Regions from separate parts of the Cupriavidus sp. GW822-FHT02D05 genome, predicted to be linked through region 2. Evidence: predicted binding sites of a transcription regulator. Region 2 holds the regulator's gene; each other region holds the start of a gene.
What was found. Region 2 encodes FNR, which switches genes on or off when oxygen is low (the NO sensors DNR and NnrR bind a similar motif). Its sites were predicted from a motif close to TTGATNNNNATCAA; they were not measured.
Positions count from the first base shown of each region.

Region 1: AC1RQK_RS15960 (fatty acid desaturase) is a predicted target of FNR. The motif match lies at 1,778-1,791, and genes of this name have one in related genera.
Region 3: AC1RQK_RS30700 (DASS family sodium-coupled anion symporter) is a predicted target of FNR. The motif match lies at 5,802-5,815, and genes of this name have one in related genera.
Region 4: AC1RQK_RS17545 (universal stress protein) is a predicted target of FNR. The motif match lies at 5,822-5,835, and genes of this name have one in related genera.

Region 1 covers NZ_JBXAOE010000011.1:7,102-15,030, forward strand. The annotation lists gene AC1RQK_RS15950 (adenosine deaminase) at 1-339, shown strand, start outside; gene guaD (guanine deaminase) at 403-1,734, shown strand; gene AC1RQK_RS15960 (fatty acid desaturase) at 1,904-3,004, shown strand; gene AC1RQK_RS15965 (hypothetical protein) at 3,234-3,665, shown strand; gene AC1RQK_RS15970 (NADPH-dependent F420 reductase) at 3,732-4,523, opposite strand; gene AC1RQK_RS15975 (TonB-dependent receptor) at 4,755-7,118, shown strand; gene AC1RQK_RS15980 (beta-propeller fold lactonase family protein) at 7,234-7,929, shown strand, end outside.
Region 2 covers NZ_JBXAOE010000007.1:243,220-251,148, reverse strand. The annotation lists gene scpB (SMC-Scp complex subunit ScpB) at 1-945, opposite strand, end outside; gene AC1RQK_RS12000 (hypothetical protein) at 1,072-1,512, shown strand; gene AC1RQK_RS11995 (sulfite exporter TauE/SafE family protein) at 1,536-2,300, opposite strand; gene fnr (fumarate/nitrate reduction transcriptional regulator Fnr) at 2,599-3,324, shown strand; gene AC1RQK_RS11985 (hypothetical protein) at 3,411-3,656, opposite strand; gene AC1RQK_RS11980 (membrane protein) at 3,659-3,877, opposite strand; gene ccoG (cytochrome c oxidase accessory protein CcoG) at 3,945-5,444, opposite strand; gene ccoP (cytochrome-c oxidase, cbb3-type subunit III) at 5,500-6,426, opposite strand; partial or broken gene AC1RQK_RS11965 (cbb3-type cytochrome oxidase subunit 3) at 6,523-6,657, opposite strand; gene ccoO (cytochrome-c oxidase, cbb3-type subunit II) at 6,661-7,338, opposite strand; gene ccoN (cytochrome-c oxidase, cbb3-type subunit I) at 7,358-7,929, opposite strand, start outside.
Region 3 covers NZ_JBXAOE010000029.1:15,432-23,360, reverse strand. The annotation lists gene fdhF (formate dehydrogenase subunit alpha) at 1-253, shown strand, start outside; gene fdhD (formate dehydrogenase accessory sulfurtransferase FdhD) at 250-1,095, shown strand; gene AC1RQK_RS30715 (formate dehydrogenase subunit delta) at 1,092-1,316, shown strand; gene AC1RQK_RS30710 (transglycosylase domain-containing protein) at 2,203-2,898, opposite strand; gene AC1RQK_RS30705 (Ldh family oxidoreductase) at 2,958-4,007, opposite strand; gene AC1RQK_RS30700 (DASS family sodium-coupled anion symporter) at 4,033-5,574, opposite strand; gene AC1RQK_RS30695 (RNA-binding protein) at 5,976-6,230, shown strand; gene AC1RQK_RS30690 (tyrosine-protein phosphatase) at 6,290-7,081, shown strand; partial or broken gene AC1RQK_RS30685 (hypothetical protein) at 7,820-7,929, opposite strand, start outside.
Region 4 covers NZ_JBXAOE010000012.1:86,287-94,215, forward strand. The annotation lists gene AC1RQK_RS17520 (ATP-binding protein) at 1-611, shown strand, start outside; gene AC1RQK_RS17525 (DUF4410 domain-containing protein) at 847-1,614, shown strand; gene AC1RQK_RS17530 (AraC family transcriptional regulator) at 1,669-2,664, opposite strand; gene mepK (peptidoglycan L,D-endopeptidase MepK) at 2,973-3,533, opposite strand; gene AC1RQK_RS17540 (L,D-transpeptidase family protein) at 3,563-5,179, opposite strand; gene AC1RQK_RS17545 (universal stress protein) at 5,262-5,717, opposite strand; gene AC1RQK_RS17550 (universal stress protein) at 5,992-6,492, shown strand; gene AC1RQK_RS17555 (lipid-binding SYLF domain-containing protein) at 6,489-7,097, shown strand; gene AC1RQK_RS17560 (flavodoxin family protein) at 7,108-7,638, shown strand; gene AC1RQK_RS17565 (bifunctional aminoglycoside phosphotransferase/ATP-binding protein) at 7,664-7,929, opposite strand, start outside.

The DNA.
Region 1 (7,929 bases), on a different contig from region 2:
CGGCTGGCCCGCGAGCGCGTGGCGCTCACGGTATGCCCGCTGTCCAACCAGAAGCTCAAGGTCTACCCCGACCTGCGCGACCACTCCCTGCACCGCCTGCTGGAAGCCGGCGTGCTGGTCACGCTGCACTCGGACGACCCCGCCTATTTCGGCGGCTATATGAACGCGAACTGGGAAGCCACTTTCGAAGCCTTGCCGCTGACCGCGGCCGATGGCCACAAGCTGGCGCGCAACAGTTTCGAGGCGTCGTTCCTGCCCGCCTCGCAAAAGACTGCCTTCCTCGCCGAAGTCGACCACTTCTGGCAATCCCCCTTGCCCGCCGCGGCCTCCACGGCCTGAAGCGCGGCTCACACCAAGATGCCGGCGCGCCATGCGCGCGCCGGCGCATGACGAGACATCGATATGACGACCACGCCCCCCACCCAGTCCATCACCCGCGCCATCCGTGGCCGCGTGCTGCACTTCCTGCGCGACCCCCAGTTTCATGACGACGCGTATCAGTATTGGGAAGACGGGGTGCTGATCGTCACCGCCGGGCATGTCGCCGCGGTTGGCAACCATGCCGACCTGGCCGACCAGATCCCGGCTGGCGCCGAAGTGATCGACCGCCGCGGCAAGCTGATCGTGCCGGGCTTTATCGACACGCACGTGCACTACCCGCAGACCGACATCATCGCCTCGCCCTCGCCCGGCCTGCTGCACTGGCTGGAGACCTATACCTTCCCCGAGGAGCGCCGCTTTGCCGAGCCGGAATATGCGGCGGCCGTGGCCGGCTTCTTCGCCGACGAGTTGCTGCGCAATGGCACCACCAGCGCCGTGGCCTGGAGCACCGTGCATACGGCCTCGGCCGATGCGCTGTTTGCCGAAGCCGACCGCCGCAACCTGCGCCTGGTCACCGGCAAGGTGATGATGGACCGCAACTGCCCCGAATTCCTGCGCGACACCGCCGAGTCCGGCGCGCGCGATTCGGCCGACCTGATCTCGCGCTGGCACGGCAAGAACCGCCTGTCGTACGCCATTACGCCGCGCTTCGCGCCCACCTCCAGCGAAGCGCAGCTGCAAGCCTGCGGCGAGTTGGCCAAGGCCTACCCGGACGCCTTCATCCAGACCCACGTGGCGGAAAACCGCGACGAAGTGAAATGGGTGGCCGAGCTGTTCCCGCAAGCCCGCAGCTATCTGGACATCTACGATCACTACGGCCTGCTGCGCCCGGGCGCGCTGTACGGCCACGCCATCTACCTCGACCAGGACGACCGCAAGCGGCTGGCCGACAGTGGCGCGGCGGTGGCGCACTGCCCCACCTCCAACCTGTTCCTGGGCAGCGGCTTCTATGACTTCCACCAGTCGGATGCGCACCGCCTCAATGTGACGCTCGCCACCGACGTGGGCGGAGGCACCTCGTTCTCGATGCTGCGTACCATGAACGCCGCCCACAAGGTGGCGCGCATGGGCGGCTACCACCTCACCGCGCTGCGCATGTTCTACCTGGCCACCCGCGCCGCCGCCGACGCACTGGGCTGGAGCGAGCGCGTGGGCAGCTTCACCCCGGGCTGCGAGGCTGACTTCATCGTGCTCGATCCGCAGGCCACGCCGCTGATCGCGCGCCGCAGCGAGCGCTCGGAAACGCTGGAAGAGCAGTTGTTCGCCTTCGCCATGCTGGGTGACGACCGCGTCATCGGCGAGGTGTATGTGATGGGCGAGCCGGCGAGCGCGCCAGCCTCCGCCGCGCACTAATCATCACTTTTAACAAGGTGGCACCGGGTCCGGCCTCGCGGGCTTGACCCGGATCAACACCCCTGTCATGCAATACTTCTAAGCTGTCACATCATCGGCCGCCCTGTGGCCGTGCACCGCCAGTCTCGGGCCCAGCCCGACCCCGCGTTCGACAACTGAAGGTTTTTGCATGATTGCCACGCAGCAAGCTTCCTTTCCGGAGCCGATTTCCCCTGACGTCCCCCTGCCCTCGCGCAAGATCATCCGCGGCTGGCTGATCCCGCTTGGCGCGCGCAGCACGCCGCGCGCGCTGGCGCTGTTCGCGCTGGACACCGCGCTGTTCCTGGCCGCGCTGGCCGGGGTGGTGCTGTTCTCCCACTGGCTCGCCAAGCTGGCCGCCAGCGTGGCAACGGGGCTGATCATCGCCCGCCTGTTCATCATCGGCCACGATGCCTGCCACCAGAGCCTGACGCCCCGGCGTGGCCTGAACAAATGGCTGGGCCGGCTGACCTTCCTGCCGTCGCTCACGCCTTACAGCCTGTGGGAAGTGGGCCATAACGTGGTTCACCACGGTTACTCCAACCTCAAGGGCTTCGACTTCGTCTGGCAGCCTTACTCGCTCGAGGAATTCCAGGCCCTGCCGCGCTGGCGCCGTGCGCTGGAGCGGGTCTACCGCACCGGCTTTGGCGCGGGCCTGTACTACCTGGTCGAGATCTGGTGGTTCAAGATGTTCTTCCCCAGCCGCCGCCAGATGCCCACGCGCCGCGCCGTCTTCATGTGGGACTGCACGCTGGTGGCGCTCTTCGGCGTGGCCTGGATCGGTGCGCTGGCGTGGCTGGCCATCGCCACCGGGCAGTCGGTGGCGCTGCTGGTCGGGCTGGGCTTCGGGCTGCCGTTCCTGGTCTGGAATTTCACCGTGGGCTTCGTGCTCTACGTGCACCACACCCACACCAGCGTGGCCTGGTACGACACCAAGGCCATGTGGGCGCGTGCCCAGCCCTTCGTCTCCACCACCGTGCACCTGCGCTTTCGCTATGGCATCGGCGCGGCGCTGCACCACATCATGGAGCACACCGCGCACCACGTGGACATGAGCGTGCCGCTGTACCGCCTCAAGCGCGCCCAGGCGCTGCTGGAGCATGCGCTGCCGGGCCGCATCATCATCCAGAACTTCACCTGGCGCTGGTATTTCCATACCGCGCGCCGCTGCAAGCTGTACGACTTCAAGGCACTCTGCTGGACGGACTTCCGCGGCCGGCAGACCAGCGCCAACGCGCCAGTGCCGGCATAACCCACCACCACCCCCACCACCTGCCGCAGCCGCCCTGGCTGCGGTTTGTCTTTTGGGACGCGTAATACTCAATTACAAAGTCTTTCCGCGCGCTTGTCCCGCACAGCGGCGCTTGCCTCGTTAAGCAAGGTATCGGTCCCAAGGTCATTGCGCATCCCGACCCGGGGCCGCCCCTTGGACAACGCCCGAGCGCAAATCAGCGCCGACAGGACAAACAGGACAAAGACAAATGGCAATCAGCAAACCCCATGCGCCGGCACGCCGCCGCCTGCTCCGCGCCGCCCTGCCGGCGCTCGCCTCGCTGGCGGTGCTCGGCAGCCTTGCCGGCTGCGTGACCGAGCGCGTGGTAGTACGCCAGCCGGCGCCTGCGCCACCCCACCAGATGGTCCGCAACATGCCGCCGCCGGTGCACGAAGACCGCGGCCCCGCGCCTGCCTACGGCTGGAACTGGGTGCCGGGCCACTGGAAGTGGGAAGGCAACGACTGGTTCTGGGTGCACGGCCGCTGGGTCCAGCAGGCGGTGCCGGTGATGCCGCCCGTGATCGTGGAACAGATCACGGTTGCCCCGCCCGCGCAGCATGCCTACTGGGTGCCCGGGCATTGGGTCTGGCGCTTCGAGGGTGGCGGCTGGGTCTGGATGAAGGGCGCCTGGCACGGCTAAGCCCCGCACGGGCCCGCCGCCCATGGCGGCATGGCTCAGACCTGAGGCCCGGTGGCGCCGGCATGATTACTTAGGCGTCGCCACCATCTTCCCGCCCTGCTCCGCCATGCGCGCGCGCATGGCGTCGGCCGAGCCGATCTGATGGAACAGCGGCCCGCCCGGGGCGAAGCTGTCGGCCGTGGCAAGCCGGCCGACCACCACCGGCTCGAAGCCTGCATCGCGCACCAGTTGCTCGCCGATGCGCAGGGCCTTCGGATCATCGGCGGCGATCGGCACCGCGATCAGGCCCTCGGCCCGGTGGTTCTGATTGGCGAAGTTGGTGGCGCCCATGAAATTGAAAGCGCGCACGATACGCGCGCCGCGCAGGTACTTTGCGGTGGTGATGCCGATGCCCTTGCGCATCGCCTCTTCGGCAACAGCGCCATCGCGCGCACGCACGGCGTTGGTCGCATCCACCACCACTTTGCCGGCAAAGGCCTTGCCATACTCCGCCGATATCTCAGGCAACGCCTTGTAAGGGACGGCAAGAAAAATCACGTTGGAAAACGCCAGCGCCTCGGCCACCGTGCCCGCGCGGGCAAGCGGGCCAAGTTTTTCGACCAGCGGCTTGAGTTCATCCGGGTGGCGCGAGGAGAACAGGACGGGATGGCCTGCCTTCACCCACAGGCCGCCTACCGTGCTGCCGATGCGGCCCGAGCCAATCACGCCGATGGGCACGAGGGCGCTGTCCCGGCTAGCCTGCGCGCGCAAGCGCGAGGGCGAGATCCCCAGCCACATCGCCAGCAACGCCAGGCTCACGCTGCCGGTGAGCAGGCGGCGCTGCCGGCTGATGGTTTCGATGCGCTCTGGAAACGGCATGGCGGACTCCTCGATCCGATGACCATCAAACATCGTGGTGCTGCAACACAGCAAGCGGGTGCGGTGCACTTGGCACGCCTTCAAACTCTAGGCGAAAAATGCAGCGCGCGCCGCCGCCCCGTTGCCGCCGCGTGATCGATTTGGCGCTTGCCACCCTGTGCACTACAGTAAGTAGCACTTGCATCACCCGCGATCCCCCGCCCTTGCGTCCTTGTCCCCACGGAGACGGTAATGGCCCCCGCCCTCCCCTGTCCGCGCCGCTCAAGGCTCGCGCCGGCCGCGCAGCGTAGGGCAGCCGCATGCGCACAGGTGGCGCGGGCGGCGCGGGTGGCCCTGGCGGCGCTGGCTGCAGGCGCACCGGCGGGCGTGGCCGCCCAGACGCCGCAGCCAGCGCCTGGCGACGAGGTCCACAACCTGCGCGAGGTCACCGTGGTCGCGCCCGCGCCGCTGCCGTCGTTCTCCATCCCGCGCGAGGCGTTTCCCGGCAATGTGCAAACCGCGACGGACGCCGACATGGAGCGCGCCAAGTCTGGCAACCTGTCCTCGTTCCTCGGCGAGACCATGGACAGCGTGGTGATCAACGACGTACAGGGCAACCCGTTCCAGAAGGACATTCTCTATCGCGGCTACCGCCTGTCCTCCACCCTGGGCGCGGCGCAGGGCATCGCGCTCTACCTGGACGGCGTACGCCAGAATGGCGCGCTGGGCGATGTGGTCGACTGGACGGCGATCCCCGAGGCCGCCATCAGCACCATCACGCTGGTGCCCGGCAGCAATCCGCTCTACGGCCTCAACGCGCTTGGCGGCGCGCTGGCGCTGACCACCAAGTCCGGCGAAACGCATCCCGGCGTGGAGGCCGACCTGAGCCTCGGCAGCCACGGCCGCGCACGGCTCGACGTGAGCGGGGGAAAGATGCTTGGCGATGGCTGGCACGCCTTCGTGGCGGGCACGGGCTTTCGCGAGGACGGCTGGCGCCAGCTATCCGGCAGCAGCCTGGGCAACCTGTTCGCCAAGGTCGGCCGCTCGACCACCGATACGCAATGGAGCGTGAGCGTGCTGGGCAGCAGCAGCAGCCTGTCCGGCAATGGCCTGCTGCCAGACAGCATTTACGGCAGCCAGCGCAATGCCATCTACACCGCGCCCGACCTCACCCGCACGCGCTCGCTGCAGGTCACGCTCAACGGCACGCACCAGCTCAACGCCGAGGACCAGATCGCGCTGACGGCTTATGCTCGCCTGGGGCACGCAAAGGCCAGCACCGGGGACGTCAGCGACGACTACCTCGACACCTTGCTTGGCTGCCAGGGCAACGCCGGCAATGCGGGTTGCGAGCCAGGCGCCGCGCCGGCCGGCGCGGTGCTCAACACCTCGACCGTCAACACGCATGACTACGGGCTGTCCGGGCAGTGGTCCCATACGGGCAACGTCCACGACGCAGTACTGGGCGCCGCCTTTGCGCTGAGCCGCGCATCGTATCGCCAGGACACGCAGCCCGCCGGCTTCAGCGACGATCGCGTGGCGGTGGCGGACCCCGGCGCCACGCCCGGCACCAACGCCTCGCTCGATGGACGCACCAGCACCGTCAGCTTGTATGCCTCCGATACCGTCAAGCTGCTGCCGCACGGCTACCTCACCGCGAGCGCGCGCTGGAACACCTCGAGCACGCACACGGTGCTGACCTTGCCGAATGCATCCGACGAACGCTTCACGTTCTCGAAGCTCAATCCTTCGCTTGGGCTCTCGCACCAGTTGCGCAGCGGCCTCACGGTCTTTGCCTCGGCCTCGCAAGGCACGCGCATGCCGACCGCCATCGAGCTGGGCTGCGCGGATCCGGCCAACGCCTGCCAGCTGCCCACCGGCCTGCAGGCGGATCCGTACCTGCGCCAGGTGGTATCGCGCACGGTGGAGTTCGGCGGGCGCTGGAAGGCCAGCGATGCCACCGACCTCACGCTCGCGCTGTACCGCAGCGACAACCGCGACGACATCCTGTTCCAGCGCTCGCCGGTCAGCCCGCTCGGCTACTTCACCAACTTCCCCAAGACCCGCAGCCAGGGGCTGGAACTCGGGCTGCGCCAGCGCCTGGGCCCGGTGATGCTGCGCGCCAGCTACAGCTACCTGCAAGCCACCTACCAGGCGGACGGCCAGATCCAGACGCCGTTCGCGGCGCCCGTCAACGTGCGCCCCGGCACGCGCATGGCGGGCGTGCCGCTGCACAGCTTCAAGCTCAGCGGTGACTGGCGTGCAACCGCGTCGGTCACGCTCGGCGGCGTCATGGTCGTATCGTCGTCGCGCCCGGTGGCCGGCAATGAGGACGGCGCGCTGAGCGCTCAGGATCCGCGCCTGGCGCGCACCGCCGGCTTCGTGCTGTTCAACCTGCGGGCGAGCTGGCAGGTCGATGCACGCTGGCAGCTCTACGCGCGCGTCGACAATGTGTTCGACCGCCGTTATGAAACCTATGGGCAGGCGGGCCTGAACGTGTTTCCGGGCGGCACGCTGCTGCAGCCCGGCGCGGCGGTGCCGATCGAGCGCTTCGTCGCACCGGGCGCCCCGCGCCTCTTCCTGGTGGGCGTGCGCTATGAATGGGGCGGACGCTAGCGGCCGCAGGCATGCGGGAAATCCTTGGCAGTTGCCGCGCCGTCACCAAGAATGGAAAGCAGCCGGACGGCATCGGGCCGGGAACAGCGACAAGCAACGCAAGCGGGAGGCGTGCATGGCGACAAGACAGGGCAATGGCCAATCTGGCCGGATCATGCTGGCGCTATGCGCCGCGCTGGCCTGCGCCGCTTGCGCGCCAGGCCCGGCGCCGCGAGGCGCTCAGGCGGCCAAGGCCTATGTGTCGAGCGAGAGCGGCGGCATCGCGGTGATCGACCTCGACCGGCTCGACATCACAAACACCCTCGACACCGGCGGCAAGGGTCCGCGCGGCATCGCCATCAGTGCGGATGGACGATACCTGCTGGCCGCCAACAAGGGAACCGGCGACCTTACCGTCATCGACACACGCGATGGCCAACTGGCCAAGCGCATCCCGATCGGCAAGAACCCGGAATTCGTGCGCGTGTCCGGCGGGCAGGCTTTCGTCACCTATGAGCCCGGCGAGCCGGGCAAGACTGGCGACGACGCGCCGGTCCCGGCGCAGATCGCCGTGATCGACCTCAAGGACTGGCGCGTCACGCGCGCGATCCCCAGCGGCCTGGAGACCGAAGGCATCGAATTCTCGCCGGACGCGCGCCTGCTGCTGGTCACCAATGAGGGCGACGATACGGTATCGGTCTACGAGCGCGCCAGCGGCCGCCGCCTCAACCTGATCAAGACGCCGCCCGGATCGCGCCCGCGCGGCATCAAGGTGAGCCCCGACGGACAGCGCTATATCGTCACGCTGGAGTCAGCCAACGCGTTCCTGGTG
Region 2 (7,929 bases):
CGTTTGCTCATTTGTTTCACCGTCTTCGACGGCTTGCTCCGCGGCTATGTCGCCAGACAGCGCGCCGGCGGGCTCGGCGGACACCGGCTCGCTCCCTGGCTCACTGCCTGGCCCGGGCGTCGCCGGCACTTCCGCCTCGGCCTCGGGCGCGGGTGTGAACCCGGCTTCCGCTTGCGCCAAGGCCTCCTTCCTTTCAAACGCATCCACCAAATCGGCGATGCCATCCATGGCGCCGGCCGCAAGACCGTCGTGGGCAACCACGCCGGAAGAGGTCGGTTCACCCTCTCCGGCATCCGCCGCAACCAGCGCGGCAGCGCCGGCCTGATCAGCGCCAGGTTCCGCGAATGCCTCTTCGTCGCTATCCGCCGGCACCTTGCCCAGCGCCTCGAAGTCAATCGGCTCCTGATTCAGCAGCGCGACCTGCGCCTGGGCCTGGATGTCCTCCAGCGGCGGCAATTCATCGAGCGTGCGCAGGCCAAGGTCATCAAGGAAGTTCTTGGTGGTGGCATAAAGCGCAGGCCGCCCGGGCACGTCACGGTGGCCGATCACCTCGATCCAGCTGCGGTCCTCGAGCTTCTTCACGACTTCGGTGCTGACCGCGACACCACGGATTTCCTCGATATCGCCCCGCGTGACCGGTTGCCGGTAGGCAATGATCGCCAGCGTCTCCATCACGGCGCGGGAGTACTTGGGCGGCTTTTCAGGATTCAGCCGATCCAGGTATTCACGCATGACAGGGCGGCTCTGGAAACGCCAGCCACTGGCCAGTGCCACGAGTTCCACGCCGCGTTGCTCCCAGTCGCGGCGCAGCTCTTCGAGCAGCACACGAATGGTGTCGGCACCGACGTCGTCGGCAAACAGCCGGCGCAAGTCATTGACGCGCAAGGGTTCCTGCGCGCAGATCAGCGCGGTCTCGAGGACGATCTTCGCCTCTTGGGTATTCATGTTGATTGCGTGCAGCCTGTCTTTGCACCTGCGCCCCGGTTGATCCCGGGCGCACTGGAGATTGCGGGTTCAGCGGTAGGGATTGCCACCGCCATCTGGCCGCGCAGCCAACCGCATGCTTGATGCATGCCAGCCGTGCGCCTTCTTTTATTGCATCGGGTGCCGGACCTGACCGGCAGGAGATCGCCCGGCCACCGGCATTATCTGCCAGTCGACGGAGCCCTTGCGTCGCGCCTTCCCCCTGATGTGGCGGACCTGTCCGGCGCGGCGTTTATCATCGAACGCGCCGGGTGCAAGAAAATACGGATATCGGGCCTGCTGGCCTATTTCACCCCGCCCTGCCGTAGCTGGTCTTTTGAACCGAATCTTTTGAACCGGACGGCGGATGGGGAACGGTCCCTGGCGCTGATGCCTGCCTGGGTGTTCCTGGCATGCATCCCTGAGCAGCGGATGCTACCTGACGATGCCACGATGAAATACGTGCGCGATATCGCTGTTCTTGCGATTGTATGGCATTCCCTGGCAAACCTGCAACCGATTCGCACAGCTACCTCAGCGAAGAAGTGACAGATACACCACGAAGCAGCGCTTCAGAAGACCAGGCAGAATCCATGCGCGGCAAGCGTCTCAGGCAAAAGCAGCGCGCGCGCCACCCCGGCCAAGCCAAAGGCCACCACCGCAAGCCCAGCGCCAGCCCGCAACGCCGGGCGCCGCGAAAGCTGCCTGAGATAGCCGGACAGGCCCGAGATCACCAGCAGGTTCGGCAGGGTGCCCAGGCCAAACACGGCCATCACCAGCGCGCCCGACGGGGCATTGCCGGCCAGCAACGCCATGGCAAGAGCACCGTACACCATGCCGCACGGGACCAGCCCCCAGGCTAGCCCCATGCCGTAGCGGCGCAGCAACCGGCCCTGCCCATACGCCCGGGCCACAGCCGGCAAGCGCGCCCCGACGGCACCAAGGCCGCGCAGCAAGCCACCCGCGCCCCGGGCGGCGAGCCGCTCCAGCCAACCCGTACCCATGGTGCGCCCGCGCAACATCCACAAGCCCGACAGCACCAGCATTACACTGCCGACCCCGAACAGCCAGCGCTGCAGCGGCAGGTACTGCGTCTTCCAGACGCCGGCGCCAAGGGCGCCCAGCAAGCCTCCCAGCACCGCATACATGCTCAGCCGCCCGGCATGCATGACAAGCAGTTCCAGCAACCAATGGCCGGGACGCCGGAGCACCGTGGCAGGCACGCGCGCAACGCCGCCCTGCTCCGCCGCCAGCGCGATCCCGCCGCACATGGCGGCGCAGTGCACGCCGCCCAGCAAAGCCAAGGTAAATACGCTGATAAGCACGCCTATGGTCAACTTCTCCTCCCAATCACACAATCGCAACGTCTGGCGCGGTAAAATGCGGCGAACGCGCCCCCGCAGCTCCAAGAGGCGCTATCAACATGAGGCCTTGCGCCCGCGCACACCAGCGCGCTCGCACAACATGACGACGGGCACGGCAAGCCGCGCTGCACAGATAGCGCACTGCCGCAAGACCCGCGCGCCAGGCCGATGTGGATAGCGCTTCCAACCGACGACTCTCAACGTCAAGCTCTCAACTCAATGCGCCCGCCACATCGCGCTTGACTGACTGCGCTAAACCGACAGGCCCCAATTGCTCACCACCATTCCCATTACCGAGATGTCGCCCCGCTGCTCCACTTGCTCGCTCGGCCAGCTCTGCCTGCCCGTCGGCATGTCGCAGCAGGACCTCGAAAAGATGGATACGCTGGTCCAGGACCGGGTGCGCGTACGCAAGGGCGAAACCCTGTACCGCCTCGGCGATCCTCTCACCGCCGTCTACGCGATCCGCTTCGGCACGCTCAAGACCCACCTGACAATGGAAGACGGCCGCTCGCAGATCACGGGCTTCCACCTTCCCGGCGAAGTCGTCGGCCTCGACGGCCTTGGCGAGATGCAGCATGCGTCGGACGCCACCGCGCTGGAAGATACCGAAGTCTGCGTGGTACGCTTTGGCGATCTCCAGACGCTGTCCAACGTCCTGCCGTCGCTGCAGCATCAGTTCATGCGCCTGATGAGCAAGGAGATCTCGCAGGACCAGGTCATGTTGATCACGCTCGGATCGATGCGCGCCGAGGAGCGGCTTGCCGCTTTCCTGATCAACCTGTCCGAGCGCTTGTCCGCGCGCGGCTATTCGGCCTCCGAGTTCGTGCTGCGCATGAGCCGCGAGGAAATCGGCAGCTACCTGGGGCTCAAGCTCGAAACCGTCAGCCGCCTGTTCTCGCGCTTTGCGGAAGCCGGCCTGATCCAGATCCGCCAGCGCCACGTCAAGCTGGTCGACATGGTGGGGATCAAGCAGATCGTCAACAAGTCCTGCTGACCTGCACGTCGCGCGCCGCCCTCGCCCGCGGCGGCTCGCCGCGATGCCGCGCCTGCTGGCCTGAACCGGCAAGGCGCGCATCGCAATCACTCCAGCTCGTCCGTGTCCGCCAGCCGCGTGGGCATGGTGTACAGCGTCAAGCCGCTCGACAGCGCGCACAGCACCCACGCGATCAGGAAACCCACGGTGTAGACCGCCTCCCGCGATGCCTCGACCGGCTGGCCGAAGAAGCGCAGGTCGCCGGGATCGACCATGGAGAATACCAGCGCGGTCGTCAGCCCGGCGACCAGGAAAGCGGGCCACAGCACCCACATCAGCCAGCGTAGCCTCATGATCACCTCGCTTGCGCCGCGACCGGCGCTGCCTGGCGTGCCGCGCTGCCCGCCTTCTCAACCACCAGGCCGTGGCGCGCCACCCCTTCCTCAATGGGCGGATCCGGATGGGTCATGGCCAGCCAGATCGTGACCCCGCAGGCCACCATGGCCACGAACGGCCCACTCATCAGCAGCCACGGCCATGGCTCCTTCCACCAGGGATTACTTTGCTGCGTCATCTGGCCTCCTCTAGATCTAGATCGCGTATGTTGCGTACGGATTGGTGCAACCAGCGTCCCTGCCGCCTCATAGATTGCGCGGCACGATAAAGCTGGTGCTCTGTCGAATCTCCGCGCCATGGCTCCCCGCGCCCTCGTCGGGCACCGCGGTCACTGTGACCTCGATCTTGTGCGTGCCCTGCGCCGCGGACTCGATCGGCACGCGCACCCGGATGGGAATCAGGCGATTGGACGTGGGCTCCAGGTTGCCGGCAGCGTGATCATATTCCACAGCCAGGCCCTTGAGCTCATCGCTGCCCGCGCTGACGGCGACGCGCATTGGCGCCTCGGTCGTGTTGATCAGCTGCAGCCGGTACACGTTCTCGATCCAGCGCCCTTCCACTTCCCGCCCCAGCGCGCCGCGGTCGCGGATGATATCGACCTTGAGCGGCGTGCGCATGGCCAGCGAGGCCATGAAGCCGGCGACCAGCGCCAGCCAGATCACCGAGTAGATCACCGTGCGCGGCCGCACCAGGCGCTTGCGCGCCACGGTCTCGGAGAGCGCGCTGCGCATGGCGTTCTCGGACGTATAGCGGATCAGCCCGCGCGGGTAAGCCATCTTGTCCATGACCTGGTTGCAGGCGTCGATACAGGCGCCGCAGCCAATGCAGTCGTATTGCAGGCCATCGCGGATATCGATGCCAGTAGGACAGACCTGCACGCAGATGCTGCAATTCACGCACGAGCCCAGCCCGGCGGCCTTGTGGTCCGCCTTGCGCGAGCGGCTGCCGCGCGGCTCGCCGCGGCCCACGTCATAGGTGACCACATAGGTGTCGCGATCCACCATCACGCTCTGGAAGCGCGCATACGGGCACATGTACTTGCAGACCTGCTCGCGCATGAAGCCGGCGTTGCCCCAGGTGGCAAACGAGTAAAACAGCATCCAGAACGTCTGCCACGGACCCAGCGAGAGGCTCAGCACCTGCGCGCCGAGCGTGCGAATGGGCGAGAAATAGCCGACGAAGGTAAAGCCCGTCCATAGCGCGATCACGATCCAGAGCGTGTGCTTGGTGGCCTTCAGGCGCAGCTTGCGCACGCTCCAAGGATCGCCGTCCAGGCGGATGCGGGCAAAGCGGTCGCCTTCCACATGCCGCTCGATCCACATGAAGATCTCGGTGTACACCGTCTGCGGACAAGCGTAGCCGCAAAACAGCCGCCCCGCGATCGCCGTGAAGAGAAACAGCGACACCGCGGAGATCACCAGCAGCACGGCAAGGTAGATCACGTCCTGGGGCCACAGCACCAGGCCAAAGATATAGAACTTGCGCGCGCCGAGATCGAACAACATGGCCTGGCGGCCATTCCACTGCAGCCAGGGCATGCCATAGAAGAACAGCTGGGTCAGGACCACCATCCAGACCCGCCAGCTCGAGAACGCACCCGACACCGAGCGCGGATAGATCTTGCGGCGGACTTCGTACAGGGTCTCGTCCGACGTTTCCGCGTCCGCCGAATCAGGCGTGGGCGCTCGCAGCGGCGCCCACGCGGCCCCGTTCCTTTCAAGCGGCTCCGGTCCGGGGGCGTTCATGGGCGAACACCCCCGCCGCGGTGCGGGCCCGGCTGACAAGCATAAGCGCAGTGGCTCATTGCTTCGCCCCCTCGCCTGCGCCGCCGGTGTTGGACAGGCCCCAGACATAGGCCGTCAACATGCGGATACGCTCTGGCGTGAGGATTTCCTCGTGCGCCGGCATATGGTTGTTGTGGCCCTTCAGGATGGCGTCGACGATGTTCGCCTCCGAGCTGCCGTACAGCCACACGCGGTCCGACAGGTTAGGCGCGCCAAGCGCCTGGTTGCCCTTGCCGGTGGAGCCATGGCAGGCCGCGCAGGTGGACTTGAACGTGCTCTCGCCGCGCGAGGCGCGGATCGGGTCGTAAGACAGGCCGGACAGCGAGCGCACGTATTGCGCCACGTCGCCAGCGAGCTTGCCGTCGATGGTCGAGGCGAACGACGGCATCACGCCGTTGCGGCCCTTGGTAATGGTCTGCGTGATGGTCTCGGGCTCCCCGCCGTACAGCCAGTCGTTATCGGTCAGGTTGGGAAAGCCGCGGCTGCCGCGCGCATCGGAGCCGTGGCATTGCGCGCAGTAGTTGAGAAACAGGCGTTGCCCGATCTCGCGCGCCGCCGGGTCGGCCGCCACCTGCTTGACGTCCATCTGCATGTACTTGCCATAGACCTCGCGCTGCAGTTGTTCGGCCGCCTGGCGGTGCGCCTCCAGCTCAACCCGGCTGGAGGTCTTGAGCACGCCGGCGTAGGATCCCAGGCCGGGGTACAGCACTAGGTAACCCAGGCCAAAGATGCATGCCAGCAGGAACATCCACATCCACCAGCGTGGCAGCGGGTTGTTCAGCTCGCGCAGGTCGCCGTCCCACACGTGGCCGGTGTCCTCGGGCGCACCCACAATCTTGGTGACCTTGCGCTGGGAAAACAGCAGCCACACGCACCAGACGATGCCGACCAGCGCGATGGCGGCAATGTAGTAGCTCCAGAAATCCGTGAAGAAGTCGCTCATGACTCAGTGTTCCTGCTTGGTGTTGTTTGCGCCGCCGGCATGACGCGCGACGCGGTGGCCGGCATCGGGCCTGGCGTCTTGGCGTGCGGCCAGCGGCTCGTCGGGCAAGGCGAACGGCAGCATGGCCGACTCCTGGTTGGCGGCCTTGCGCCCTGACGACCAGGCCCACCAGCAGATGGCAATGAAGGCAGCCATCGAGACCACGGTGGAAAACGCGGTGATCATTGCCATGGCTTACTCCTTGGCCGGCGTGGCCGCGGGCTGCGCGGCAGCCGCGGTATCGACACGCACATTGCGCTTGGCGATGCCAAGCTCCTGCAGGTAGGCGACCATCGCGTCTTCCTCGGTCTTGCCGGCCAGCGTGGCAGGCGCCTGCTCAATCTCGGCGTCGGTGTACGGCACGCCGAGACGGCGCAGCGCACGCATGCGGTCGCGGACATCGTTGGTCTGCAACGGCGTTTTCTCCAGCCACGGGTAGGACGGCATCACCGATTCGGGCACCACGTCGCGCGGATTGCGCAAGTGGATGCGCTGCCAGTCATCGGAGTAGCGTCCGCCCACGCGCGCCAGGTCGGGACCGGTACGCTTGGAGCCCCACAGGAAGGGATGGTCGTAGACCGATTCGCCCGCCGTGGAGTAGTGGCCATAGCGCTCGACATCGCCTTGCAAGGTGCGCACCTGCTGCGAATGGCAGCCCACGCAGCCCTCGCGGATATAGATATCGCGGCCCATCAGGCGCAGCGCGGAGTACGGCTTGATACCCGCGTCGGGCTCGGTGGTGGAGTGCTGGAAGAACAGCGGCACGATCTGGACGAGCCCGGCGATGCTGACCACCAGGATGGTACAGATGATCAGCCACCCGATATTCTTCTCCAGGGTCTCGTGCGTAAAGAAGCTTCGTTTTTCGGACATCGTTTCTATCCTGGAATGATCAATGGGCGGAGGCGGAAACGCTGGTCGGGATCAGTGCATCCACGGCAGGCTTGCCGATGATGGTCCTGGCCACGTTGTATGCCATCAGCAGCATGCCTGAGAGGAAGCACAAGCCACCCAGCAAGCGGATCAGGTAGAACGGGTACTTGGCCTTGACCGCTTCCACGAAGGCGTAGGTCAGCGTGCCGTCGGGCTGGGTGGCGCGCCACATCAGGCCCTCCATCACACCGGCAATCCACATCGAGGCGATGTACAGCACCACGCCGATGGTAGCGATCCAGAAATGCAGCTCGATCAGGCGCACGCTGTACATCTCCTTCTCGCCAAAGAGCCGCGGGATCAGGTAGTAGAGCGAACCGATCGAGATCATCGCGACCCAGCCCAGCGCGCCGGAGTGCACGTGGCCAATGGTCCAGTCCGTGTAGTGCGACAGCGCGTTGACGGTCTTGATCGACATCATCGAGCCCTCGAAGGTCGCCATGCCGTAGAACGACAGCGCCACCACCAGGAACTTGAGGATGGGATCGGTGCGCAGCTTGTGCCAGGCACCCGACAAGGTCATGATGCCGT
Region 3 (7,929 bases), on a different contig from region 2:
GCTGCGCGCCATCGTCAGCGAGCGCATGCAGCCGGGCGTGGTCTACACCACCTTCCACTTCCCCGAGTCCGGCGCCAATGTGATCACCACCGACAACTCGGACTGGGCGACCAACTGCCCCGAGTACAAGGTCACCGCGGTGCAGGTCATGCCGGTGGCGCAGCCGTCCGAATGGCAGCGCCAGTACCGCGATTTCCACGATCAGCAGATGCAGTTGCTGCAGGCGGCCAGCGCCGAGGCAGGGCCGGCATGACACTCTGCGAACTCGCCATGGCCGACGCCGAGCCGGCCACCCACAGCACCTTCGCGGTCAGCCGCAGCCACCTCGGCGAGCTGGCACTGGAGGACGACGAGATTGCCGAGGAAGTGCCGGTTGCGCTCGAGTACAACGGCATCTCGCATGCGGTCATGCTGGCCTCGCCGGCCGATCTCGAAGACTTCGCGCTGGGCTTCAGCCTGAGCGAAGGGCTGGTGGCCAGCCCGCGCGATGTTTATGAGATAGAGACCGAGGTCCGCCCCGAAGGTATCGCGGTGCGGTTGCGCATCGCGGCGCAAGCCTTCGCCGCGCTCAAGGATCGGCGCCGCGCCATGGCGGGCCGAACCGGCTGCGGCCTGTGCGGCACCGAATCGCTGCAGGAAGTCATGCGCGCCCCGGCACCCGTGAGCGGCGGCGCCAGCTTCAGCGACGAGGCGATGTACGCCGCATTCGCGCAGTTGCAGACCCGGCAGGAACTGCTGCGCCACACCGGCGCCACGCACGCCGCCGCGTGGCTGCGCGCCGACGGCCAGGTTGCGCTGGTCCGCGAAGACGTGGGCCGCCACAACGCGCTCGACAAACTGATCGGCGCGCTGGCACGCACCGGCGAGGACCGCTCGCGCGGCGCCGTGCTGGTGACCAGCCGCGCCAGCTACGAAATGGTGCTGAAGACCGCCGGCGCCGGCGTCGGCGTGCTGGCCGCCGTATCCGGCCCGACCGCGCTCGCGGTACGCCTGGCGATCGATGCCGGCGTCACGCTGGCCGGCTTTGTACGCGCCGGCCGGCACGTGGTCTACTCCCACCCCCAACGTTTGCACAGCAGGACGGAACAAGCATGAACTCCGACAACCTCGTCAAGATGGCGAACCAGATCGGCACCTTCTTCGAAGCCATGCCGGACCGCGAAGAAGCGGTGGCGGATATCGCCAGCCATATCAAGCGCTTCTGGGAGCCACGTATGCGGCGCGCTTTGCTGGCGCGGCTGGATGGGAGTGAAGATGCTGGGCTGGATGAGATTGTGTTGTTGGCGGTGACGAGGTATCGGGGGGCGTTGGAGTGATTGGGGGAAGGTTGTTGGGGGTGGTCGCTGTTTGATTGCTGCGGCGATGGCATCTTGCACCCAAGGGCGTACGACATCCCCCTGCGGGGGCTGCCGGTCACTCTTCTTTGCGTCGGCAAAGAAGACTAACGAGAAGAAAGCCGACCCTGCCGGGCGCAGAGCAATAAGGCTTTCGAATATCGGTGGTTGCGTCGTACGGCCCGGAGTGTTGGCTGGCCTTTGCCATACCGGCTTGGAGGGCATCGTAAATGCATGACTCAATGGTCACGTTGTGGTGCCCCTGATCGCTTTGCTCGGTGCGCGTTCGACCATCTGCCGTTCGCGGCGCGTAGCACCACGATCCTGCCTGCCTTGGTGGTTTCGTGGTTTTGTCTCTGGCGGCGGGCGCCCGGCCATTTGATGCCCTGCCGTACCGGCGCGAGCGGCACCTTGCTTCACCCCCCTCTGGTTTCGTGGTGGGCACCGTGGCCCGTCCGCGAGGGCCGTGCTCACACCCACGACGCTCGTCCACTGAGACAAAACCACGAAACCAGCCACACCCGAAACGGCGCAGCACTTCGCCCCGCGAACGGCAGATGTGGGAATGGTCACCGCGCACGAGGTCAGGGGCCTCACGACGTAACCCATAGGTCATGCAATTGCGATGCCCTTTGAGCCGGTAGAACACGCTAGCCGACACTCGGGGCCGTACGACGTAACCACCGATATTCGAAAGCCTTATTGCTCTGCGCCCGGCAGGGTCGGCTTTCTTCTCGTTAGTCTTCTTTGCCGACGCAAAGAAGAGTGACCGGCAGCCCCCGCAGGGGGATGTCGTACGCCCTTGGGTGCAAGATGCCATCGCCGCAGCAATCAAACAGCGACCACCCCCCCATCACCAATCCATCCCCTACTTCAACCTCAACGGCTCCAACAACGCCGCATCATATTCCCCCCTCCCAATCCTCCCCAACTCCAGCATTCGCAGCAAGATATAAGCTTGCCGTTGCCGGGCGCGCCGAGGATTCACCACCGGGTTATTCGCCGAAGGCGCCTTCGGCAATCCGGCCAGCATCGCGCATTCCGCCAAAGTCAGCTCGCCCACCGGCTTGCCAAAATACGTCTCGGCGGCCTCGGCAAAACCATAGGCCCCTTGCCCAAGGTAGACCTTGTTCATGTAGAGCTCGAGGATCTCATCCTTGCTCATGGCGTGTTCGATCCGGTAAGCCAGCAGCACCTCATACAGCTTGCGGGTGTAGGTCTTCTCGCGCGAGAGGAAGAAATTGCGCGCCACCTGCATGGTGATGGTGGAGGCGCCCTGCGACAGCTCATCGGACAGGTTGGCCACGCCGGCGCGGATCACGCCGACATAGTCGATGCCGTCATGCAGGTAGAAGCGGTCGTCCTCGATGGCTACCACCGCCTGGGTCAGCTTGGGCGGTATCTCGCCGATGGGCACGTAGCCGGGCGACTGGCGGAAAGTGGTGAGCGCGTCCAGCGTGGGCAGCTGGCGCTGAGCGACGAGCACGGTGAGCGTGCCGAGCAGGGCCGCGCCCAGGATGAGCAGCAGCACCAGCTTGAGAAAATTCGACCAGAGACGTTCCATGGGCCGTATTGTGCCAGCACCGGCCATGTCCCTGCCCCGGCTCAAGCCGCCCCGCCGGTTCAGTCCGCCGGCAGCGCCACGCCAAGCTCCTTTGCCAGGGTTTCCAGGTTGCGCCAGATCGCAGGGTTCACGTCCAGGTGGGTGGTCGTGAGCGCGCGGTTGGCGGCTTCGAACTCGCCCGGGTATTGCACGCTGTCAAAGCCCGGGGCGGGCGGGGTGTCGTGCAGGTAGTTGACGAAGGCTTCCACCTCCGCGCCTTGCCAGCTCAGCCCCAGGTCCAGTTCCGGGTTCATCAGCAACGCGAACATATTGTTGGTGGCCACGCCGCCGCGCGGGTTCTCCGGCTGGATGGTGCCGCCGCCCGACAGCACGCCCGCGAGCAGCTCGGCTACCACGCCGAGCGCATAGCCCTTGTGGCCGCCGAAGGGCAGCAGCGCGCCCGGGTGTTCGCTGAACATGGCCCCGGCATCGGTGGTGGGGTTGCCTTCGCTGTCGATGATGCTGTTCTGCGGCGCGGGCTCGCCCTTCTCGGCCAGCACGCGGGCCTTGTTGATGGCGATGGCGCTGGTGGCGATATCCACCACCAGGGGCGGGCGGCCGTTGGGCATCGGCCCGGCGAAGCACAGCGGGTTGGTGGTCAGCCGCGCGGTGCGGCCGCCGTAGGGGGCCACCACCGGGGAGCGGTTGATCACATTGGTGAAGCTCAGCAGCACGAAGCGCTCCTTGGCCACCATCTCGCCGTAGTGGCCCATGCGGCCCAGGTGGTGTGAGCGGCGCAGCGCGACGATGCAGTGGCCGTGCTGGCGCACGCGCTCGATGGCGGTCTCGATGACGCGCTTGCCCACGTGCTGGCCGAAGCCGCCGTTGCCGTCGAACACCAGCAGGCTGTCGCGGTCGAGCACGCATTCGGCGCGGCCCGCCGGGTTGACGTTGCCGGTTGCCAGCGAGCGCTGGTAGTTGGGCAGGATCGACAGGCCGTGGCTGGTGTAGCCGCAGCGGTCGGCCTCGACCAGGTGCTCGGCCACGTCGTTGGCGATGTCGGTCGGCACGCCTTGCGCGGCGAGCAGGTCGCGGGCGAGCCGGGTGGCGGATTGCAGTGTTATCTTCATGTTCGTTCCTTGTCCCGGTGTGCGCTCAGATCCAGCCCAGCCAGCGCCAGTAGGTGGCGGCGAACAGCAGCATCAGGGCGTAGCCGATCACCGTCACGGGGATGCCGACCTTGGCGAACTGCTTGCCGTTGAAGGTGTCCGTGCCCAGGCAAACCATGTTTTGCGGTGCATTGATCGGCAGGATGAAGCCGAAGCTCACGGTGAAGCCGAGCAGCATCGTCAGGCCGATCTGGTTGATATCGCCCGGCAGCGTCTGCAGTACCGAGATCAGGATCGGCAGCAGCGCCGCGGTGAGCGCGGTGGCGCTGGCAAAGCCGAGGTGGATCAGGATCAGGAAGGCGGCCAGGATGGCGAACACCAGGATCGGGCCTTGCGTGGCGAGCCCGGAGTTGGCCACCACGAACTTGCCCAGCCACTGGCCGGCCTGCGTGGTGAGCAGCGCGGTACCCAGGCTGATGCCTACCCCGAACACGATCAGCGTGCCCCACGGCGTGCGTTGCTGCATGGTCTTCCAGTCCATCACGCCAATGCGCGGCATCATCAGGATCACCAGGCCGACGAAGGTCACGGTGGCGGTGTCGAACTGGTGCAGCTTGCCCTCGGTCGCCCAGAACAGCAGCAGCCCGATGGACACGGCGGCAAGCCGCTTCTGCGGGCCGCTCATCGGGCCCAGCCCGGCGAGTTCCTTTTGCACGGCTTCCTTACCGCCGGGGATGGCCTCGGTTTCAGCGGGCAACAGGAACCGCACCAGGAAATACAGCACGACCGACATCACGATGGCCCACGGCGCGCCGGCGATCAGCCATTGCAGCCAGGTGATGCGCTCGCCCAGCAGCTTGTCCATGAAGCCCACCGTCAGCAGGTTCTGCGCGGCGGCGGTCTGGATGCCGACGTTCCAGATGCTGGTGGCCATAGCCACGGTGATCATGATGCCGGCGGCGATATTGGATTTCTTGTCGACCCCGAAGGCCGCGATCACGCCCATCATGATCGGCACCACGCAGGCACTGCGCGCGGTCGCGCTCGGCACCACCAGCGACAGCGCGATGGTCACCACGATGCTGCCGATCAGGATGCGCCGCGTGCTGGTGCCGATGGCCGACAGCGTGACCAGCGCGATGCGCCGGTCGAGCCCGGTCACCGTCATTGCCGCCGAGATAAAGAGGGCGGCGGCAACCAGCGCCAGCGCGGTGTTGGAGAACCCTGCCAGCGCCATGCCGAGCGCGCGGGAGGTGCCGTACTGCGTGGCCGGGTCCGCCACCGTGGGCGCAAAGCCGATCAGTGCGGCCATCAGCGACGTGATCATGATGGCGCTGGCCTCGTAGGAGACCGCCTCGGTGATCCACACCACGATGGCAAAGGCGAGGATTGCCAGCATGCGATGTCCCGCCACCGGCAGGTCCGGGGGCAGGGGCAGGGCGAGTATGCCGATCAGTACCAGGACGGCGGCGTAGAGCCCCCATGGCGTGGATTTGCCGGGCGCGGCTTGCGGCACGGCGGCAGCCACACCGATAGCGGTGGGGGCGGCTGCGCGGACGGCTTGGGTTGGAGTGCGCGGGTCTGTCATCGCTTTCCCTTTTCTTGTCTTGTTGATCTTGGTTCGACACGGGAAGGCGGACGTCACGCGCGGGCAGATGGCTAGCCTGTGACTGGCAGGGTGGCGGCGTCGTTCGGCGGCGTTCCGTGAAGACCTGGCGAAGGCGGGAGACCGGCTTGCGGCCGGGCTGCCGCGTTCGACATGGGGAAATTATCGTGCCGGCCAACAGTGCCTGTCGAGGGTGGATCCGGGCGCATATGACGCGGATCAAAGAACCGGCTCGCACAGGGAAATTTCGATGCGCCAAGCGGTCAGACTTTCAGATCATTGCGATACAAGGGCTTGCGGGCGTTGCGCAGCGAGCACAACAACCGGCAGCCCCGCACACTAATGAGCCGCCCGAACGTGATCTGAAAACTTTGGAGTGCATGATGAAGGTTTTAGTGAGAGGACTACGCGCCGAAGTCGACGCATCCGCGCTGCGCACGGCGCTGGCCGCCTACGTGCGGGTCAAGGACATCGAGCTGATCTGCGAGGGCGACGGTGCGCATCCCTGGGCCTGGGTCGACCTGGATCTGGACGATGTGGACCCGATGAGCGTGTGGAAACTGGTGGCGAAGCTCGATCGCCGTTATATTGCTGGATGCCATACGCGCTGGCATGTGCCGGCCTATCGCGCGCGCTGAGCCGCCGACACGTGCGGTGCGCGCGCCACCGAACGACAAAGACAGGGCAGGGACACACGATGCAGGAAAACATGGCCGATGCGCCATCACAAGGTGCCGGCGTGCCGGGCAACGCAGCGCTTGCGCTGGACAATGTAGTCAATCTGCGCGACCTTGGCGGCCTCGCCACGCGCGACGGCCACCGCGTGCGTGCCGGCAAGCTGTTTCGCAGCGGCAACCCGGGCCTGGCCAGCGCGGCGGATATGGAACGGCTGCGCGCATTGCAGCTGGACATGGTGATCGACTTCCGCTCGGCCGGTGAGAAGACCGCTGCGGAAAGCCCCTTTGGCGAGGCCTTCCGCTGGGTCGCCACGCCGGTGCTCGAAGGCAGTATGTCGATGGCCGAGCTGATGCCGCGTTTGCGCGACGGCAGCGCGCAGCAGATGGAAGCCTTCATGCTGGAGGTCTATGGTGACTTTCCGCGCAAGTACCAGGCCGCCTTTGGCGGTTTCCTGAAGACTGCGGAGCAGGGCGGCAACCTGCTGTACCACTGCACCGCGGGCAAGGATCGTACCGGCTTTGCCTCGATGCTGCTGCTGGCCGGCCTGGGCGTGGAGCGCGGCATCATCATGGCCAACTACCTGGAATCGAATCACTGGAACCAGGGCTTCAACCAGAAGATGAGCGCCGGCGCGGCGCAGTTCGGTGTCGATCCCGCGGTGATGTGGCCGCTGCTGGCGGTGAAGGCCTCTTACCTGGAAGCCTCGATGCACGCCATCGAGCAGGACTACGGCGGCATCGATGCCTACCTGGGCGACGTGCTCAAGGTGGATGCCGAGCGCCTGCGCCAGGCCTATCTCGTACGCGCTTAGCGATCCTTGTCTCCAAGGTGCTTTGCGAGCGCGTCATCCCGAGCGCGTCATCCCCCAACGGACCGTTAGCGCAGCGCCGGCCATCGTAGCAGTGCGAGGCGGACGGCCGGCGGGACTTTAGCCCAGCGCGGTCGCTCGTGGGGTCGTTTTTGCCAATGTCAGGACTTGTCAGCTTTTCTGGCTGGCCGTTGGATAGAGTCGGAGCCTATATAAAAGTCTCCGATTTCATTCTCCAATGCGTAGTCCTATTTCCTGTTACGCAACCGGATCGGTCACCGGCAAGCTCGCGGTCGGCGGGCTGTTCGGGCAATACGTCAGTCCTTTTTCTGATTACCTGTCGGCCTCTTTTGCCACGGGAGCGGTCAGTGGGGGCGACGCTGTTGGTGGCCTGATCGGGAACGCTTTGGGGCACATCGAGCAAAGCTATGCCACGGGATCCGTAGCGGCCACCGGTGTCAAGTCCTATGCCGCCAGAGCAGGTGGCCTGGTCGGCTATTCAAGCTCGACGCTGATCCTTAACAGCTATGCCACGGGAGACGTCACTGCCACGATTTCCGGCAAGAGCTCGGTCTATGCAGGTGGATTGGTGGGGCAATTGGAGACTGCAAACCTACCCCTGCAAGAGATCGATACGAGCTATGCGAGCGGGCTGGTAAACAATGGCAGTGGAGGCGGCTTGATCGGCGGGCCGAGCGGCTCCCTTCCTCCCCCCGATACCGCGTGGGGAGTCTGGAACAATCAAAACAAGCAAGCCGTTGCACAGGTAGGAGGGACCGCGTTGACTCCAGCGCAGATGAAGGATCCCACCAATGCGGCATGGACAAAGCTCCTCCAGACGACCCAGACCG
Region 4 (7,929 bases), on a different contig from region 2:
TGGCAATGCCACGCGGAGCCGCCGATCAGTTCGTGGCATCGGCGCAGGGCTATCTCGATCAGATCGACACGATCCTCCAGCAGTTCATGGACTACGCGGGCAGTGGCGAACGCGAGGTGCCGCAGCCTGGCGACCTCAATGCGCTCGTTAGCCAGCTCGCCGCGGATTATGCCGGGCTCGGGCACGAGTTCGAGCTTTCGCTCGGCAGCGTGCCGGCGCTTTCGTTCCGGCCGGTGAGCCTGATGCGGCTGCTGATGAACCTGATGCACAACGCGGTCGTCTACGGACGAACCGGCTTGTTCGTGCGCACCTGGGCCGAGGGCGATATGGCCTACGCCGCCGTGTGCGACCGGGGCAGCGGCATCAGCGCGCAGGAGCTGGAGCAGCTCAAGGCGCCCTTTAGCCGTGGCAGCAACGCGCGCGGCCATTCGGGCGGCACCGGCCTGGGCCTGGCGATCGTGGAGCGCATTGCGCGCCTGCACGGCGGCTCCTTGCAGTTCCGCGCCCGCGAGGGCGGGGGGCTGGAAGCGGTTGTGGCGTTGCCGCTGCACCGGCCATCGGCCTCAGGCGAAGCCGCGCATTCCATACGCCCGGGCTCGACGCAAGCATGACATCGTGCGACATATTTCCTGCATGGCGCGCGCAGCCGGTTCCTCCCATACTTGCGTCTGCGGGTTGCGGCTCACACCGATAGCAGATGCGCCGCACGCAAGCAGGCGTGATCTCCGATGGTTTCTGATCCTGTGGATCGCATGATTGTCGGCGACATCTTCTCGGCAGATTTTCGGCAATCGGCGGCAATTTTTCGGCAATTGGCGCCGCGATGGTGCCGATGACAGGAACAACATGCAGACTTCATACCCACTCCTAAAGCACAACGCCACGCGTCTGGCGATGACGGCATTGGCGGCAGGATCGCTCTTGATGGCGGGCTGCGCCTGGGGCGTCACCGGCGTGACTCAGGCCAGCGCCATGCCTCAGGCACAGGTGCAGGCGGACATCATTTATGTGCAAGCCTTCGATGCCAGCCCGGATCAGGTGAAACTGGACAGCGGCATGGCGCAGAAGCTCAAGACGATGGTCACCGGCAGGTCCGCGGCCAGCGAGCAGAGCCAGGCGGCGTGCGAAGCGAGCGAGCAGGTGTCCGATGAAATCGTGCGCCAGCTGCAGTCCCAGGGACTGCGCGCGGTACGCGCGGACGGCCCCGCGCCCGCGCAAAGCAACGCGCTGATCGTCGAGGGAAGCATCCAGAAGATCGACGAGGGCAAGCGTCGGCGCCGCTTGCTGATCGGCCTTGGCGCAGGCAAGAGCGAGGTCGGCGCGTCGGTCCAGATCCTGTACAAGCCGGCGGACGGTGCGCCCATGCCGCTGCAGAGTTTCGCGGCCGAGGCCAACAGCGGCCACATGCCGGGCGTGGCTGAAACCGCCGGCGTCGGTGCCGCCGCCGGCCATCTCGCGATGTCCGCCGCGGCCGGCGCGGGCTTGCATGGCGTGTCCGAGGTCAAGCGCGACAGTATCTCCGCGGATGCCAGGCGCCTGGGCGATTCGATCGCGAAACAGGTCGTGGCGGCGAATGCCGCAAACGGGTGGATGTCGGCGGTGCCAGTGGAGTGACGGGGCGAGAGGTGGCGAGAGGGGCAGTGCCTTGAACGGATTCCTACCGGATTCCTACCTCAATCCCGCCGCGCGCCAGGGCGCATGGCGCTGTAGCCTTGCCTGTTCGCGCTGTAGCAGCGGGGCATAGCTGTGCAATTCCTGCGGCGCGATGTCGTAGGCGCGGCGAAAGGCGCGCGTAAAGCTCGATGCATTGTTGAAACCGAGCCCTGAGGCAATGTCCTGCACCGCCATGTCAGGAAAGCGCACCAGTTCATCGGCCGCCGCCCGCAGCCTGCGGCTGCGGATATAAGCGGCCAGGCCACCTTCATGCATGAATAGGCGGTACACGCTGGCGCGCGACAGATGCAGCGATTGCAGCACGCTGTCAGGGCTCAGGTCGGGGTCATGCAGATTGGCCTCGACATAGCGCCGCACCTGTCCGTACACCGCCGCCCGCACCGCTGCGCGGGCGTTGCCGGAGAGCCCCGCGTGCCGGCTGAACGCGGCGGCCAGCAGTTCGATCGCGGTGCGAAATGCCCGGTCTGCTTCCTCTTTGCACAGGCCTACGATTTGTCGATTCAGTGCCACCAGATGCGAGATCAGCACCCGCATCAGCGGTGTGGTGGCCTCAACCAGGCGGCCATGCAGCGAGGCGGCATCGGGGAAGGCCATTTCCACCAAGGCGCGCGGCACGAAAAACAGCAGCATGCGGCCATGAAAACTCCGGATGGTGCACGGCTGGTCCATGTCCAGCGCGAGGATGCTTGGCACGCCGTGCCACTGCGGCGCGTTCAGCCCTGGCTTGCCGCCCAGGAATTGGGCGGGCGCGCCTTCCAGGAACACGCTGAAGGTAATGTCGCGAATGTTCTCTGTCGACACGCGCCCCAACGAGCGCTCGGCCAGATTGGGGCTGGTGCGGATGTCGAAGAAGCTCAGATCGTCGATGGAGTAGCGAGACAGCGAGGCTTCGAACGTCTGCTCGCCTTGCGCCGTGGCAGGCCGGATATCGTAGACCGGGCTCATCCGCTCCTGCCAGGCCAGCAAGCTCTGGCGGGCGTCGCCTTGCACGCTGAAACTGCTGTGCGCGATGCCGGGCGCTAGCACGGGCGGCTCTGGAGGCAACAACAACCGGCTTAGCGGCATGCGCGCGGGCAAGAGATTGTTCGTGCAGGGGTGCGCATGGCTGATTTCCTTCCAGATATGCCCGCCCGGTGCCGGGGGATTGTCGATTGAGCGCTAGCCCACCCCGTGCGGGCTAATATGCGGCCAAGAGCATAACTTGTCCGGGCCGCCCAGGCTAGGGGGGCCGCCGATGGGGAAAACCCGGATGCGAGAGCTTGGCCGGAACCTGCCGATGGTCTTCAACGGTGCCTTGCCTACCAATCCCGCACCCGGCCCGTATCCGCATGCACGAACTGCTCCTGCGGATAGAAGCCCACGCCGCCGGCGCGCAGCGAGAGCGCGGCGTCGCGCAGGTCGGACAGCGCAACGCCGGGCAGGCGGATATCGATGGCTTTGCCGTCCATATGCAGGCTATGGCTGGCCACGCCGCCACCGCGCGTCTTGCGCAGCCGCGCATTGGTGGCGGGGCTGCGATAGCCGGAGATGACCTGGAAGGGGGCCGCGCAGCACAGCGTTTGCCTCAGGCGGTAAAGCAGCGCGAACAGTTGCGGATCGATCACGCCGACCTGGCCCGAGTAGTGATCGCGCAGGAAGCGATTGAGCGCGGCCAGTGACTCGGGCACGAACTGATCGCCGACGGCGTAGACCAAGGCGATGCGCTCGCCGGTGTGGGTGTGCTCGAAGGACAAGCTGCGGGCATCGGGCAAGCTCGCCAGCGCGGACCGGGCCGGCAACGGCAGCAGCGTGCCAGCCAGCACAAGCCCGCCGGCGTGCCGCAGGAACAGGCGGCGAGGATCGCTGGGCGGTTTGGTCATCGAAAGCACTCCCCTTTGGTGCAATTGCCCTATCTTGCCTGCGTGCTGGCCAAGGCGGAAGCCCGCAGGCGGGCGGACCGTTGCCGCAGCGCCTCGTCAAGCACGCGGTCCAGCCCATAGATATCCGGGAAGAAGTAGACGCGAGCGTCAGCCTTGACGATGGCCGTGCCGTAGGCAAGCACCACCGGCAAGGGCTGGCGCAGCCGCAGCGTGCTGGATTCTCCCTTCTCCATGGCCTCGCGGATGCGCGCCTCGGTCCAGCCGGGCGTGTCCTGCAGCACGAAGCCAGCCAGCGCCTCCGGCGCCTCGACACGGATGCAGCCGTGGCTCAGGTCGCGCCGGTCCCGCGCGAACAGTTGCGGGGTGGGCGTGTGATGCAGGTAGATGTTCTCGTTGTTGGGGAAGACGAACTTGATGTCGCCAAGCGCATTCATCGGCCCCGGGCGTTGCCGTATGCGCAGCTGGCCGCGCTGGACGGCATCCAGGCTGGCAGCCGACAGGGTGGTGATCACCTTGCCGTCGCCAGTGACGAACTCGAAGCCTTGCCGCTCGAAGTAGCCGGGATCGCGGCGCAGCCGGGGCACGGTTTCCGCGCGCGCGATGGACGGCGGCACGTTCCAGTAAGGACTGAACTCGATGAAGCGCATGTCCTCCTTGAACAGCGGCGTGCGCGTATCGAGCGCCTTGCCCACGATCACCTTCATTTCCGCCTTGACCTGGATGGCGCCGCCGTGGATTTCGTAGGCGCGCAACACGAACTCCGGCACGTTGACCACGATCATGCGCGGGCCCTCCAGCAGGGGCGTCCAGCGCAGGCGCTCCAGCGTCAGTTCGATCTGCCGTATGCGGCCGGCGAGCGGCGCGTTCAGTTGCGCGAACGTGCCCGCGCCGATGGCGCCATCCGCCTCCAGCCCGTGGCGGACCTGGAACGCCTTGATGCCCTCCACCAGTTCGTCTTGATAGCGTTCCGGGACTGGCGTGGCGGCGGGCAAGTCGCCTAGCGCGATCAGGCGCTGCGCCAGCACCGGCAGCCCGGCGTAGGCCTGCCCGGGCGCCAGCTTCCTGCCAGGCAGCGGCGGCAGCGGTGCCTGCCAGGCCGGGTGGCCTGCCAGCGCGCGGTAGCGTGAAAGCGCCGCGCGCAAGCTTGCGTAGAGCGGGAACGACGGCGCCGCCTGCCGGACTGCCTCGGGCAGGTCCTGCCCGGCGATGGCTGCGCGCAGGAGGCGCGACGGATCGAACTGCCGGTCCGGCGCCGGGGCAAATTTCTCGTGGATCGTGCCGGGATCGACCCGGCCGCCGTGCAGGTCGGCAAGATAGCGCTGCATCGCCGCTGTCAGCCTCTCGTCAAGCGAGGCGGCGGCTTCGGGCGCCAACGGCGGCCCGTCCGCGGCCTGGCCCAGCGCGCGGCGCAGGCCGTCGGCATCATAATCGCGGGGTTCCAGCCCGTCGGCCGTGGCGCCGTCGAGGATGCCGGCGGCCTGCCAGGCCTGGGCATTGGGATGGCCCTGAGAAAACCAGAGCGCTGCTGGCGCTGCCTGTGTGGCCAGCGCGAGCCCATGGCAACTCAAGGCCCATGCGGCCAGCAGGCCGGCCAGGACCCGGGGCGCGGCCACGCCGTTGCGTCGGATCCGGGAGGCGCCTCGCATCAATCCGCCCGCCGCCGGCATGATTCCCGTCGTTCAGCGCATCGTTCAGCGCATCGTTCAACGCGTCGTTCCCGGGGCGTCCTCATTCCTGGATCTCGCTGCGCACCATCAGCACCGGCTTGTTGCTCTTGTGCACCACGCCTTCGGACACGCTGCCCATGACCAGGCGCCGGAAGCCGCGGCGGCCGTGCGTGCCGATCACGATCAGGTCCGCATTCCAGCGGTCGGCTTGCTCCACGATCGTGGTGGAGATCTGCCCGGGGGAAACGGGCTTCTCGAGGATCAGCGTCGAATGCGGGATGCCGGCATCCGCCAGGCGCGTGGCGGCCGCTGCCAGCGCATCGCGTCCCGCGGCCAGGATGCCTTCCATCAGTTTGCGCGGGTCGTAGCTGCCCGCAGTGAAGAAGATATCGTTGTCGTCCGCCACGAAGAGCACCTTTACCTCGCTGCCGGTCGCCTTGGCCACCGTGATGGCCTGGCTCAGCGCAAGGTCCGAAGAGCGGCTGCCGTCCACCGCGAGCAATATTCTCTGGTACATGGTCCGTGCCTCCTGGCTGGATGTCGCCATGTTGCAATGTCGATAGGAAAGCGCGCATGGGAGCGGCCTCCATTAGCAGCTTAGAGGGCTGGGCACGGGGCGTATTGATGCACGTCAAGCGGCCTGGCGATGCGCGCAAGGCGCAGAAACGACCCGTTGCCCGGGAAAGCAGCGAATGCCATGATCTACATCAACACCGCGCTTGCCCGGGCGTACAAACTGGAAGCGTCGGCTGCAAGCTGCGGCGCCTGTCTTTTTTATCGGGAGGTACAAGATGTACAGCAAGATCCTGGTTGCCGTGGATGGCAGCGAGTCCGCCGATCGGGCGCTGGAGGAGGCTCTGCGCCTGGCCGCGGCGATGCACTCGGAACTCACCGTGGTGCATGTGATCGATAACAGCTACCTCAGGTACGAGGTCGGCTACATCGACCTGACAGACCTGCGTGCCGGCCTGCTCGAAGGCGGGCAGATCCTGCTGGACGAAGCCAAAGCCAAGGCGGCGGCAGCGCAGGTGTCATGCAAGACGCTGATGGTGGATGAAGCCCTGGCGCTGGGCGACGTGGCCAATGCGATCGAGCAGGTGGCGCAGCAGACCGGGGCGGAGTTGCTGGTGCTGGGCACGCACGGTCGGCGCGGCGTGCGGCGCCTGCTGATGGGCAGCGTCGCCGAAGCGCTGGTCCGGCAATGCCGCCAGCCGGTACTGCTGGTGCACGCGCCACAGGCTGAGCCGAGCGCCGGCGCAAAGCCGGCATCAGGCGCGCCGGTGAGGCCATGACCTCCACGTTGCCGGCTGCCGCCAGGCGGCGGCGCCTGGCATGCCGGGCGCTCGCCGCGGCTGCCGTGCTGTGCTGCACAGCAGGCTTGCCGGCGGCCGCGTGGGCGGGTTCAGCCGCCGACAAGCGCGTGCTGGATGCCGACGAGCTCGATGCACGCTGCGAAGCCGTGCTGGCGCGCCTGACTGCGCGCAACCCCGGCGCGCGGGCCCTGCTGGACAAGGCCAGCGGCGTGCTGGTCTTTCCCGATGTGCTCGCTGGCGGCGCGGTGGCGGGCGTGGAGCAGGGCGACGGCATGATGCATGGCGCAGGCGGGGACAAGGCCTACTACCGGCTGATTGGCGCCTCGCTCGGGGCGCAGGCGGGCATGGCATCCAGGGCCGTGGTGCTGGTGTTCCTGACCGGGCAGGCGCTGGAACGCTTCCGTGCCAGCCAGGGCTGGACCGTGGGCGTGGACGGGTCGGTGTCCGTCCTGAGCCTGGGCATCGGTGCCAGCGTGGATAGCAATACCGTGCGGGGCGATATTGTGGGCTTCGTGCTGACCAACGGCGGCATCATGATCAGCCTGTCGCTGGTCGGCACGCGGATAACCCGGATCGAGAGCTGAGGAGCCATCGATGGAAAAGATCCTGATCGTTTATTACTCGCGCACCGGCACGGCGCGCCAGGCCGCGGAAGAACTGGCGGCGCAATCCGGCTGGCCGCTGGCGGAAGTCGGCGACCAGGCCAGCCGCGCCGGCTTGCTGGGCGATGCGCGCTGCGTGCTGGATATCTTGTTGCAGCGGCATGTAGGCTACCGCTACGCCGGCCCGGCGCTGGACGATTGCCAGCGGCTTGTCATCGTCGCGCCCATCTGGGTCGGCCACCTGGCTGCGCCCATGCGCAGCTTCCTGCGCGACCACATGCCGCTGGCCTGCAAGACGTCGGTGATCTGCGTGATGGCCCGGCAAGGCGCTTTCAGGGCGGCAGAGGAGATCGCCCGCCTGGCCACGGAGCCGCCGTCGCCGGTACTGGCGCTGCGCCAGGCCGATGTGGCCAGCGGGGCGGCAATGCAGGCCCTGCGCGCGTTTGCCGAGCAGGTGGAAGCCGCCAACGGCCGCAGCGGCGCCGCGCAGCGGCCAGCATGGCTATCGCCCAAGGAAGCCTGAGGGGGCAAGTTTCCACGAACCGCCATCAGCCGGACAGGACGGTCTCGCCTATGCGCACCACATGGCGCCATTCATCGCTGCCCAATGGCTCCTGCGCGCGCCGCTGCCACTCCAGCACCTGGAGGTCCGCCTCTGAAGGGTCGCCGCCCTGGCGCGCGCGTGTGACGATCCGTTCGCGCAGGGTGGCCAGGCCGGCATTGCAGTCGACGATGGAAAAGGCAGCGCCCCGGCGCGCGGCCAGCGACGCGAAGCGCCGCCGCTCGGCGCGCGCGAGGAAGGTCGCATCGGCAA